Regions from separate parts of the Paenibacillus sp. J31P190 genome, predicted to be linked through region 2. Evidence: riboswitches for the same ligand, from Rfam matches in the RefSeq annotation. Region 2 holds a riboswitch; each other region holds the start of a gene.
The links. A riboswitch is a leader RNA that binds a small molecule or an ion and turns the genes downstream of it on or off. The one in region 2 is predicted to bind cyclic di-GMP.
Positions count from the first base shown of each region.

Region 1: linked by a shared signal. The riboswitch ahead of AC58U0_RS18035 (putative motility protein) and the one ahead of AC58U0_RS11225 (response regulator) in region 2 are both predicted to bind cyclic di-GMP.
Region 3: linked by a shared signal. The riboswitch ahead of AC58U0_RS27740 (hypothetical protein) and the one ahead of AC58U0_RS11225 (response regulator) in region 2 are both predicted to bind cyclic di-GMP.

Region 1 covers NZ_JCAUAS010000009.1:215,547-219,602, reverse strand. Annotated here, with positions in the region: gene AC58U0_RS18050 (RidA family protein) at 1-57, opposite strand, end outside; gene dapA (4-hydroxy-tetrahydrodipicolinate synthase) at 71-952, opposite strand; gene AC58U0_RS18040 (LysR family transcriptional regulator) at 1,076-1,948, shown strand; gene AC58U0_RS18035 (putative motility protein) at 2,355-2,555, opposite strand; cyclic di-GMP riboswitch class I at 2,576-2,661, opposite strand; gene pyrE (orotate phosphoribosyltransferase) at 2,749-3,390, opposite strand; gene pyrF (orotidine-5'-phosphate decarboxylase) at 3,430-4,056, opposite strand, start outside.
Region 2 covers NZ_JCAUAS010000004.1:361,635-365,690, reverse strand. Annotated here, with positions in the region: gene AC58U0_RS11235 (ABC transporter substrate-binding protein) at 1-830, opposite strand, end outside; gene AC58U0_RS11230 (hypothetical protein) at 1,091-1,438, opposite strand; cyclic di-GMP riboswitch class I at 1,772-1,860, shown strand; gene AC58U0_RS11225 (response regulator) at 1,990-2,352, shown strand; gene AC58U0_RS11220 (HD-GYP domain-containing protein) at 2,463-3,377, shown strand; gene AC58U0_RS11215 (winged helix-turn-helix transcriptional regulator) at 3,695-4,033, opposite strand.
Region 3 covers NZ_JCAUAS010000020.1:100,177-104,232, reverse strand. Annotated here, with positions in the region: gene AC58U0_RS27750 (S-layer homology domain-containing protein) at 1-453, shown strand, start outside; gene AC58U0_RS27745 (O-antigen ligase family protein) at 535-2,052, shown strand; cyclic di-GMP riboswitch class I at 2,204-2,298, shown strand; gene AC58U0_RS27740 (hypothetical protein) at 2,345-2,587, shown strand; gene AC58U0_RS27735 (metallophosphoesterase family protein) at 2,764-3,846, opposite strand.

The DNA of each region.
Region 1 (4,056 bases), on a different contig from region 2:
ACAATAGCCTACAACCGGTTCCCAAGGTGAGCCTGTAAATACCCTAGTACGATTCATAACCCTCTTCCTCTCATTTTTGTAAATAAGCAGCTAACTTCTTCTGCAAGCCTTCTGTCACCGAAAGCAGCGGCAACCGAAGTGTTCCGGATTCAATGACACCTTGCTGCTCAAGCAGCCATTTGAGAGGTGCTGGATTTGGCTCTTCGAAAAGTAATCGAATGAGTGGCAGCAACTCATCGAATAGCTTTTTGCTCAACTCGTGTTGTCCAGCTTCAAAATGCTGATAAAACGATACAATCCGCTCAGTCATTACGTTCGCTGACGCACTCATAACCCCTTTAGCACCGGAGCTAAGCGCCTCATAAAGCAGTGAATCCTCCCCACACAAGACGGGCTTGGAGCCTAGACGAGTAAGCTCAGACACCAATCGGGTGTTAGACGTACTGTCTTTCATACCTATGACACCATCGAGTTCAAGTATCGTACGCACGGTATCAAGTTCCAACGTCACTCCTGTGCGATGCGGTATTTCATATAGAATGACAGGCACACCAACGCTGGCTGCCCGGCGAAAATGTTCAATGATCCCTTGCTGACTCGGCCTATTATAGTAAGGCACGACGACTAAAACGGCGTCAGCCCCTAATTTCCCAGCAGCCTCCGTCTTTTTTACCGTGGACAACGTATCATTCGTTCCTGTACCTACTATGAGTGAAGCATCTACTTGCGCAGCCTCGCGAGCTGCTTGTGCCGTATCGAATAAGATCGCCATCTCCTCATTCGTAATCGTCGGCGATTCCCCTGTTGTCCCATTGACGACCAGTCCGTTTACCTCATCTTGAAATAAATTAAAAGCAAGATTATAAAAAGAGGATGCATCCACCTCGTATTCCTCATCAAACGGCGTAATAATGGGAACATAGATCCCGTGTAAGTCTTTCTCTCTTAACATTCCAATCATCTCCCAGTCCTCATTCATTTGTATATTCACTTTAGCATGGATCATTGGATCACAGTTAGCTATAATAAATGATAAGACTCATCAAAAATTTTGATAATAAAGCGAGGGGTTCCCATGGATTTAACCTATTTCCGAACCTTTCGGGAGGTTGCACGGAGAAAGAGCTTTACACGAGCTGCTGAAGAATTGGGCTATGCGCAATCGAGTATTACGATGCAAATACAGAAGTTGGAACGAGAATATGGAGTCCCTCTTTTCGAAAGATACGGGCGTCAGCTTCGGTTAACTGCACCCGGTGAAAGCTTGCTAAAGCTAGTCTTGCAAATGCTTGACCTCTATGATCAATCCAAAGAAATGATAACAAGCGAAGTCAGCGGAACACTGACGATCGGAACGATTAACTCACTCGCGGCTTATTATTTACCACCCTATTTACATGTGCTGAAACAACAATTTCCTGGACTGAATATCCAGCTCTTCCCTGATAGTGAAGCTTCCCTCATTACCAAAGTAAGAGATGGGGACTATGACATTGGACTCCTACTAGATCGTTATCCTGCAGATACCACACTTACCTGTACAAAGGTCAGGGAAGAACCTTTAGTTTTGGTGGCACCGCTTGGGCATCCGCTAACGAAACGAACACAAATACAGCTAACTGATTTTCAGCAAGCCGAATTTATCGTTACAGAAGAGGGCTGTATCTATCGAGGTATGTTTGAAAAGTTACTAAAAGATCATGCAGTCCCGCTTCAAATTGGTTTTGAACTCGGCAATTTAGAAACCATTAAACACTGCGTCATGAATGGGCTAGGTATCGCCCTGCTGCCCCAAATTGCAGTACAGAACGAACTGGAACAAGGAAAACTTGCCCATCTTCCTTTTTCACATTCAGACTTAAAATTAGACCTTCAACTGCTGCTTCACCCCAAAAAGTGGATGTCCCAGCCCTTGCAAACATTTATTCAACAACTGACACAAGGTTAACCTCATCCAGAAAGAAAAACGGATTAGAGTCGATCAGCAGCTTAGTGAAGTTTAGATGGGCTATACTGGCTACACGCCTAAAGGCTATTTGGCAAAATTATAGTTGTACTTCATTTCGAACCCATTTGTTGCGATTCGATTTTAGACCTCAATGTAGAGTAAGGTTGGCCGAATGAATCGACGATCTCTTTTCTATAAAAAAGCCATCAGAGTTCTCACATGCTAAGTTGCTTTATCTAGGCCCGTCGCTCTACACTGTAAGTTCTCCCACAGAAGAGAAAACAAACAACAGGAGGGAGTAAGCTTTGCATTGCTTTGATTTCCTCACCTAACCCAAAACATATTAATTATATAATCAAAAAAGAAGCTCTCCTTTTCGTAAAGGTAGAGCTTCTTCCGTTATGAACTATATGCGGATGTCGAGATTGCCACCCAAATGCGGTGTCGCTGAAGCGGTAACCAGCTGTTGGGATTTAGCAAAATCCTGTACTAAAGTACTAGATGAAGCTGCTTGCATATCACTTACTTTGCTTAAAAGCTGAATGCCAACGGCTTGCTTCAAAGCGTCTCCACCACTAATCGCAGTTAGAACACTATTGATATTCACGAGCACTCCTCCTCTCATCGTTCGGTAGCTGGCAAGCATACGGTGTAACCGAGTAGCCCCTATAGCTTTGCGTCTGTCGCTTTCGCGTCATTTGCCATTTCGCAGATGTTAGGCAGTACCTAGCACTTATCAAGTATAGAATATACTTACACAATTCGTCAATCCTCGCAATTCATTTTAAGCAGATACAGACCTACACACCAAACGCAGCAGGATTCGATCTCCAAGAACGAAGCAATTCCATGTCTTCTTGTTTGATTTTCCCCTTCTCCAGAGCCACTTCAAGCAGTGTAGAGTAGTTGGAAAGTGTGTACAGCGGCATATCAGCAGCTTGGAATGCATCGGTAGCTTTATCTAGCTGATAGGAGAAAATCGCGAGCACACCCAGCGCTACAGCGCCAGCTTCTTTGACAGCAATAGCTGCTTTCAAAGAACTGCCACCCGTAGAGATCAGATCCTCAATCACGATCACCTTTTGACCTGGTTTCACAGTACCTTCAATCAAGTTTTCCTTGCCATGTCCTTTGGCTTTATCACGAATGTAGATCATCGGGAGACCTAACTTCTGAGCAACCCAAGCGGCATGAGGAATGCCCGCTGTTGCCGTACCAGCAACAACCTCAGCATCCGGGAATTTCTCTTGAATCAAAGCTGCGAAGCCGTCGGCGATCGCTTCACGTATAGCTGGGTGTGACATCGTCAGACGATTGTCACAATAGATTGGCGACTTCAGGCCAGAAGTCCATGTAAAAGGCTGCTGCGGTCGAAGTGCCACCGCTTCTATATCTAATAATGACGCTGCAATATGCTGCGCGATTGTTTCGAGTTGACTCATGTTCCTACCACCGTTCCTTCCGTTGTTAGACCAAGCATGCTAAACGATTGAATCGATAATCGCTTCAATTGCTGCTCTTGGATCCGCTGCGCCTGTGATCGGTCGACCGATCACGACATAATCCGTCCCCTGCGCGAACGCCTCAACTGGCGTCATGATGCGCGATTGGTCGCCCACGTCGGCTCCCGCAGGGCGAATGCCTGGCGTCACGGTGACGAACCCGTCACCGCATGCTGCCTTAATCGCGGTCACCTCAAGCGGTGATGCGACGACACCCTGAAGCCCCGCAGCATGCGCCAAGCGGGCATAACGAATGACGGCCTGCTCAACCGTACCGGTCAGGCCGATCTCGTCATTCAGCACCTGTACACTGGTGCTGGTTAATTGTGTCACGCCGATAACGATCGGGCGCGAAGCACCTACAGCTAACCCCTTGTCGACACCCTCCAAGGCGGCTTCCATCATTTGCTTGCCTCCGGCAGCATGGACATTGAACACGTCAACCCCAAGGCGCGTCACGCTTTCTGCGCCGCCTTTGACCGTGTTCGGAATGTCATGCATCTTCACATCGAGGAACACCTTGTAGCCGCGATCCTTCAGACTCGCTACGAAGCCAGGACCCGCAGCATAGAACAGCTGCATGCCCACCTTCACGTAGCAAGGGAT
Region 2 (4,056 bases):
GCGTAAGCCCCTTCTTGCGGGGAGACGAACTTCGTTTCTGGCACAGCCGCTTTCAAATCCTTCACATACATTTCCATGATAGGCCCCGCTGCAATTTCCCCTTGCGAGAACATGTTAACGAATTCGGAGGTTTGGCCGTAGTATTTAACGACTCCTTTATTCACTTCCTTAACCTTTGCGAAAGCTTGATCCTCATTAAACGTCGTGTTACCAGCGACAACAGATGCTGCATCCAAGACCATTGGGCCTGTTGTTGATGTGATGTTAGGAAGTGTCAGCTTCTTGGAAAGCTCAGGACTCCAGAGGTCGCTCCATGACTTGATCTCTTTGGTGGTTGCTTTCGGATTGTAGGCAATACCCAGTCGACCTACTGTGTAGGCTGGACCGTAATCTTCGCCCAGAGGCGCCTTGGCCAAATCATAGATGTCTTTCAAATTCGGAATACGACTGCGGTCGATCTTATCGAAAAGTCCTGCTTCAATGCCTTGTTGTGCGTAATAGTCGGATAAATAAATGAGATCCACACTCGAGCTGCCTTGTTTCACTTTGTTCAAACGTTCTGCGTTATTGCCTATTTCCAGAACGATCTTAGCATTATGCTCTTTCTCAAATGGCGCGTACACTTCTTTCTTAAAGAAATCATCCGCAAAACCCCAGGTGGAAATGATTAAAGTTGTAGGTTCCCCTTTAGATGCCGCTGTGGCAGCTGCTGTGGGTGCTGTTGTAGCTCCACTTGTATTGCCCTGGTCCTTCGCTGTGCCGCAACCTGTTAAGGCTAGTCCTACTACAGATAAAGAAATTAAACTGCGTACCATTTTTTGTCTCATCATTCATCGTCCTCCCAAGTTTTATCATGTATGATTTTAATGCGTGAATCCCCTGTTAAATTTTCACTAGTATTCTTCGTGACCCCAGAAATATGCGCGTTTTGCCTTAAATCCAGCTATACAAAAAAAAAGAAAAGTACCCTTGATAGAAAGAAGCTTCTAATCAAGAGCACTTTTCATTGTAAACAATGTAAAGTGACATCCATTGGTATACATGTGGTTTCCTCTTAAGATAAATCAAAAGAGAACACCGCCCGACAAAACTATTCGGTTTGTTTAAGAATAATGTTCGTTATTGCCCATTGCGTCGGCGGATCATAGTCCCTTAATACCGCATCCATGGATAAGCCAAGTTCTTGCTCCAGCCTGTCCCGGATTCTCTTCTTGTATATAGAGGACATATAAAAATCGACTTCGTGTTTGAGCGTTGGCGCCTCGCCTTCCAATGCGGTTGAACGCGGAGAACGGCGATGCTTGGCATGAAAAGTAATAATGTTCTGATCAATGGAAACCTTCAGCAGTGTTGTGCCAAACCCGAACAACTCTTTGGAGATTTCGTTATAGAGGTGACACAGCTTCTTCTTGTATTCATTAGAATCTAGTTGTGGCATGGAATCACCTTCAAGATCAATTATCAATCCTTATGCATGTAAATCTAACTTAATAATACATAGGATTTCAGAATTAATCAAGAGAATCGTTCGTCTTTCTCACTGAAATCGGGCATAATTTACCTACATCACATCTAAATGATCCAATTTCCCGAATGTCTTACAAATTTTGCTTGATATTAGTGACGAATACACGTTAAAAAATCTCGGGCAGCATAAATCTAACTTGGTTAACACAATCAAGGGCTGCTTAAAGATCACCTTTAATACTAGTACTTTATTCCTACTAAAAAGAGTGCTATAATTTAACAAATGAATAGTAATTCTTCTGCTATACGATAAGAGCAAAGCTAATGAAAATTAGTGACGCAAAGCTAAAGGAGCTAAGGCGAAATACTTCGCTATGCTTGCCAGTTACCGAAGGAAGGGACATATCTACAACTCCCCTTATTCTTCTAATAAGGGGAGTTTTCCTTATGTAACGAATTATGGCAGCCATCTATTACAGTAAAAAGCTAGGTAGAAAGTCCCCCTGAAAGGTGATAATTAAAATGGCGAGACTAATGGTTGTAGATGATTCTATCTTTATGCGATTGATGATTAAGAACATCCTCTTAGAATTAGGGCATGAAATTGTAGCCGAAGCCTCGAATGGACTTGAGGCAATCTCTCTTTTTTTACAGCATTCACCTGACATGATTACGTTGGATATAACAATGCCCGAGATGGATGGAATTACTGCATTAAAGGAAATAAAAAGTTACAACAACGATTCAAAGATAATAATGGTATCGGCAATGGGGCAACAATCCTTTGTTATTGAAGCCATTACCCTTGGCGCAAGAGATTTTATTGTGAAGCCTTTTGATAAAGAGAGGGTAGCAGAAGCTGTAAAAAAGGTACTGAATACGTGAATGCCCACAGAGCTCTCCACCTAATGCCTCTCCAATCCACTTTTCAGACCCACGCATTAGAAAAAAACCTTAGCAAATCACAAAACTGAAACAGTTAGGCGGAATTTCCCATGCATTTACGATCTAAAGAAAGAGTAATCACATATTTTAGCCGTGATTATGTATTTCGATACGGATTCATTCTAACTCTACTAATGATGACGGTTTTACATGTATTTATTTTTCCAGAGTTTGATATATATGCTTTCTATCTTCTATCTGTTATATTCTTGGGCATCGGATTTTCGAAAAAACCGCTGGTCTTTCTAATCATTCTTTGTACTATGGTAGTTTTGTTGAGGTCCTATGTAGAATTCAAACAATTCCCTCCGATGGATTCTTTCATTTCTCTCTGGTGTGTGTATGTGATCATGACCCTTATTGCGGCAAGGATGGAAAATAATTATCAGAACAAGAGAAAAGTCACTTTTGACTTGATCTCAGCTCTAACGAAATCCTTAGATTCCAGAGATACATACACAGCGAGACATTCTGAGAAAGTAGCTAGTTATGCTTTAAAAATCGCTAAAGAGATGAAACTTTCAAGCGAGCAATGTGATGCCATTTATGTTGGCGGATTACTTCATGATATAGGTAAAATCGGTGTACCCGAATATATACTTTCAAATACAGGACGATTATCGGATGAGGATTTCAAAGTTATTCAAAAACACCCGGTCATCGGCTATGAAACAATTAAACATATAACTGAATTCAACAAAAACGGAATATTGGATATTGTTCTATATCATCATGAAAAATATGATGGAACAGGGTACCCACAAGGTTTAAAAGGCGAAGAAATCCCTTTATACGCTCGCATCATGGCTATTGCAGATTCTTATGATGCCATGACATCTACACGTGTTTATAGGGAACCTCTGAATAAAGAATTAGCTATTAACGAAATAAGCAAAAATAGAGGTTTACATTTCGATTCACATATAGCTGATCTCTTTATAGGGATATTAAATAGGGAAAAATAAGATTGGTGCAATCCTAAAAAATGGGCTGTTTCAATATGAAAACCAGAATTTGCTGAGGGGGAACGTCGATGTGCTATTTGGACGAAAACCCCCAGAAATCATGAGGAAGAGGAACGTCGATGCGTTATTTCGCTGTTTTTTGCCTCCGGATCATTCATTTTGATCAAATAACGCACTAACGTTCCGCTAAATAAAGTTCGGGTGACTTTCCTTTGGAGTCGAAGAAAACAAAAAAATGAGAAGGCATAACCTTGCCTTCTCATTTTTTTGTTTTCTGTGCTCCTAACTGAATTCATTTACATTTGAGACAGTATCTTTTATAAATTTAATCCAAATCTCTTTAATTCAACAAAAATACGTTCCAATCTCTTTCCTTTTTCCGTTAACGTATATTCAACACGAGGGGGAACTTCGGGAAACACTTTCCTTTCCAATACCCCGTGTTCCTCTAGTACCTTAAGACGGAGCGAGAGCGTTTTTGGACTAATGCCATCCATTGATTTCAACAAGTCGCTGAATCGCAGTGTACCTTCGATAAGAAGGTCCCGAATGATTAAAAAGGTCCATTTAGTCCCAATCACGTCAAGTGTTTTGGCAATGGGACAAGGCACGCCTGGTGTTCCTTTGCTCAGTACGATCGGTTCAATAGCATTCATATAAATATCCTCCATAAAAAAAA
Region 3 (4,056 bases), on a different contig from region 2:
GTGATAAGCCGTGCCGAGTTCGCGACATTACTTACTCGTGCTTTAGGATTAAATGAAGTTAAGTCCAGTATGCAATTTAAGGATGTTGATTCCGCAAGCTGGTACCAAGGTACCGTCGGTGCTGCCGTTAAAGCGGGACTAATCGAGGGGTATGAGGATGGTACATTCCGTCCTAATGCCAAGCTCACAAGGGAACAAATGGCTGTTATGATCGCAAAGGCATTAAAATTTACAGGTAAATCTGTTGATGCTGTTAGTGAGAGCCCAATAGCCTCCTTCCAGGATAAAGATGCAATAAGTACTTGGGCTCGAAACTCTACCGCTCAGGTAACGAAAGTTGGAGTAATTACTGGCATGACAGAATCTGACTTTGCGCCACAAAGCGAGGCCACTCGTGCACAAGCGGTTGTGATGTTGAAGAGACTATTACAGGTAGTTGGGTTTATCAATTAAATAAATTGACCAAGTGACTGCCGATTAATCGGCAGTTTTCTTGTATAGTAGAGGGATAAGTTAGATAAGCAGAGGTGTTACATGAAAGTGAAAACGATGACAGGGCTTTTATTGCTCCTATGCTGGAGTGGCTCATTATTTCAGGGATTTTATTACGAACAGAGCTATCTTATTGTATTTATTGTTCTTCTAGCAGGGTTTGCTGTGTTCGCATTTTGGGACAAGGAAATTCAATTTTCATTATTTCACTTTCTTATTGTGTTTATGGCAATCATGTATGGGGTGTCTATTCTCTATGCCGTTGATTGGGAGCAAGCCATCTTGGAAGCATCAAAGTTTAGCTTACTTGTTCCTTGGGCTTTGATAGTAATTAGAGTACCTCTAATACAAAAAATCAGGTATTTAAAGTCATGGACATGGGCTGCAGCTGGGCTCGTCGTGTGGGGGCTTCTACTGCACTTAGAGCGAAAAGGACGTCTTGAATCTACTATAGAGTATGCGAATACGTTAGCTGTTGTTTTATTGATTGGTCTTCTATCTGGACTCTTCTTTTACGTAAGCAAGCAGAAGAAACGGTATTTATTGCTTGCAGTTATCAGCGGAACAGGCTTGCTCTTGACATTTTCTCGTTCTGTTTGGATTCTATGGTTATTATCTATATGTATCAGTCTGATCCTATTTCCGGAATTTAGAAAGAGAGCCGCATGGATGGGGACCGCATTTGCTCATTTCTTGAGCTATGTGATCGCCGCAACTATCAAACAGGATCCATTATTTTTCTGGAGCAGAGTGCAGTCCATTCAACCCCAAACATCTGAATTTCAAATAAGGCTTGTATATTGGAAGGATAGTCTACAAATCATTAGGGATTATGGATGGACAGGGAGTGGCGGTGGAGGATGGGTTGTTCTGCAACAATTATACCGATCCAAGGAGTACTTTGTTAAATATGTCCATAATCATTTTCTGCAAATTACGATGGATATAGGGCTGCTTGGATTGCTGGCTTTTTTAGCGTGGATAGGATGGTTCTACCTAAAAGTATGGGGATTTTTCAAAGCAAAAAGTCTCGGAGAGATAGATTTTTATTGGGTGAAGGCAGCTATGGTGATGGTGACGGTTATCCTGCTGCATGCGGGCTTTGATTTTGATCTTAGCTTCCCATGGGTGTTTATGCTACTACTGTTTCTAGTAAGCTTTGTAGAGACTCCGATAAATAATAGATTTACATGGCGTATGAAGATGGAGACTCCATTTTCAAAAGTTATCTTATCTGGTACTTTGATTGTGTTGGTTGCGGTATTGGGGTGGTTTGAATGGGGCTACACCTGTAAAAGGGTGGGGACGAATCTAGTATTATCTGGGCAGCTAAGTGAAGGCCGAGCTTATTTAGAAAGAGCTGAACGTGCTCTCCCATGGTCACATTCAGTGAAATATGAATCCGCTAAAAGCTACGTGCTACTAGGGAATAAGACGGGGGATCGGACTTATTATATATTGGCAAGAGAGAAGATCCAAGCTGCTGTAGATATCTTGCCTAAAGAGGAGCTTTATCGTTCGCTTCTGGATGAATTAGCAACTAGTAAATTAGTCAATTAGGCCTTTTTTGTGTGAAATCACACACTTTGCGTAGTGGGTACCTCATTTTTGTAGAAAAATGTTGAATTTCATTATTTTATGGAATACCATGGAAATAGTTAGTTCTTTACAACTAGAAATAATCACTGAAACACACCTAATATCAAGCAATAATGAACAAAGGCAAATCCATCGAAAGGTGGAGACGCAAAGCCACGGGTCTAAGCCATGAGTCACATGTCATGGGATGATAGCCGGGTTACTCTTTAGGGGCTTGTTTTTTTATTGCCAAAAAAGAAAGGAGGGTCGGAAAATGGCAACATATCTGATGCTGATTAAAGTATTCGACGATGCAGAAAAAGTCATATACAAATTTGGTCCAACAGAAGAAAGTTTGGGTGAAATTGAGTTTGATCTAGTTAATGAAGAATTTCGGCAGCTAGAGAGGGTCCCAGGTACTACCAAGGATCATATGTTTATGAAGGCCGCTTCAGCTATAGCAAGATGTTATGCAGAGGGAGACGGTTTTCCGGACAAAACTTTTTTTGCTTCATAAATGAGTTGTTTCAATTACTATCTTTCCGTACGATACATGCGACCCGCAGCAAACGCAGCAAGGATTTTGTTAGATTACAAAAATCGCTATGAATAGTGTCGAGTTTTCTTTAGTTAAACGATATGTATAAAAGTGGATAAAAACTACCTTGCGTCCTCGCTCGGTAGTTTTTTCAATCAATTCCCCTCATAACGCTTCACAAATGCCGGCTCAATCCACCTTTTCTCCGAATGCTCACGCCCCTGAATCACAATACGGTCCGTATAAACGTCCACAACGATGCTCTGGCTAGCCGCGCTGCCTTCAGGCTCATTTTTCGAATTCCATATTTCATGGACAGAGGCGCTAGATACCGCAAGGAACTCCAGCTGTTTAATCTGTTTAGTAGTCTCCAAATTCCAGTGGGTATGCCCACTGAAGAATACAACATTCGGATATGCATTCACAATCGCCCTAAGCTCTTCCTGCTGTACAACTCCGAGCTCTTGATCCGAACCGTCCACGGTATGAACGAGTGGTTGATGCAGGAACACGAAAATAGGCTTGTCCGGCGCTGCAGCCGCAGCTGCCTTCAATTTATCTTGAAACCAAGTAAGCTGTTCAGTGGATAGATAAGCGTCCTCTTTCACGTTAGGATCCACATCGCGATAAAATTCACCCCCAAGAAATAGAAAGTGATAGTCCTCCATGACGAGTTCATGGTAGGGCTTTTCATAGTTAAACATCTGATGGAATAGGTCGATGGCCTTTTGGCTTGTCCAATTCGGATTTAGCCTGCTGGTATCTTGACCGCCACTCTTCGTCTGCCACATTCCATAATACTCATGATTTCCCATCGTTGCATGAACGGGAGGTAAAGGGTGTTCGCTCATAACGCTGACCAGACTCCGATTATCTGCTTCGTTGCCATTGCTGAGGTCGCCATTCATTACTATAAGTTTGCTGTCAGGTCGAATAAGACGGTGATCGGCTAAAGCAGCACGGAAGCGCTTTTGAGAATCTTTGTCTTTTGCACCCACATGTATATCGCTCAGCACGGAAAAAGAAAAGAGTGGCGCGTTACTTGCTGTGGACGTTTTTTTGGGAACAGTACGAAAAAGTTTTACCATAGGCAATGGCTCTTTACTAAGAATATCCGCCTTAAATGATTTCGAAACAGGCGCTATCGCCGTTGCTTCCCAAGCATAAGTAGGGAGTAATAGAAGGAATAGAGTGGATAACAGGATGCGTATAGTTAACGTTTGTAATCGTTGTTTCATAATTTAAACCTTCCTTTTCCCGGGATAAAAGCGCGGGTTACCGAGTTTGTTAAGTATTTAACCAAAACGTCTGTCGTATAAACACTGTTTTTGCCTGACACAGGTCTTAGATGCGCCCCGACTAAGGTCTAGGAACAAATACCGTCGTTAGTCCGTTTTGGAAAGCTTCGTTTTTACCTAAAATAAAGACATGAACAAGAGCACAGCAAA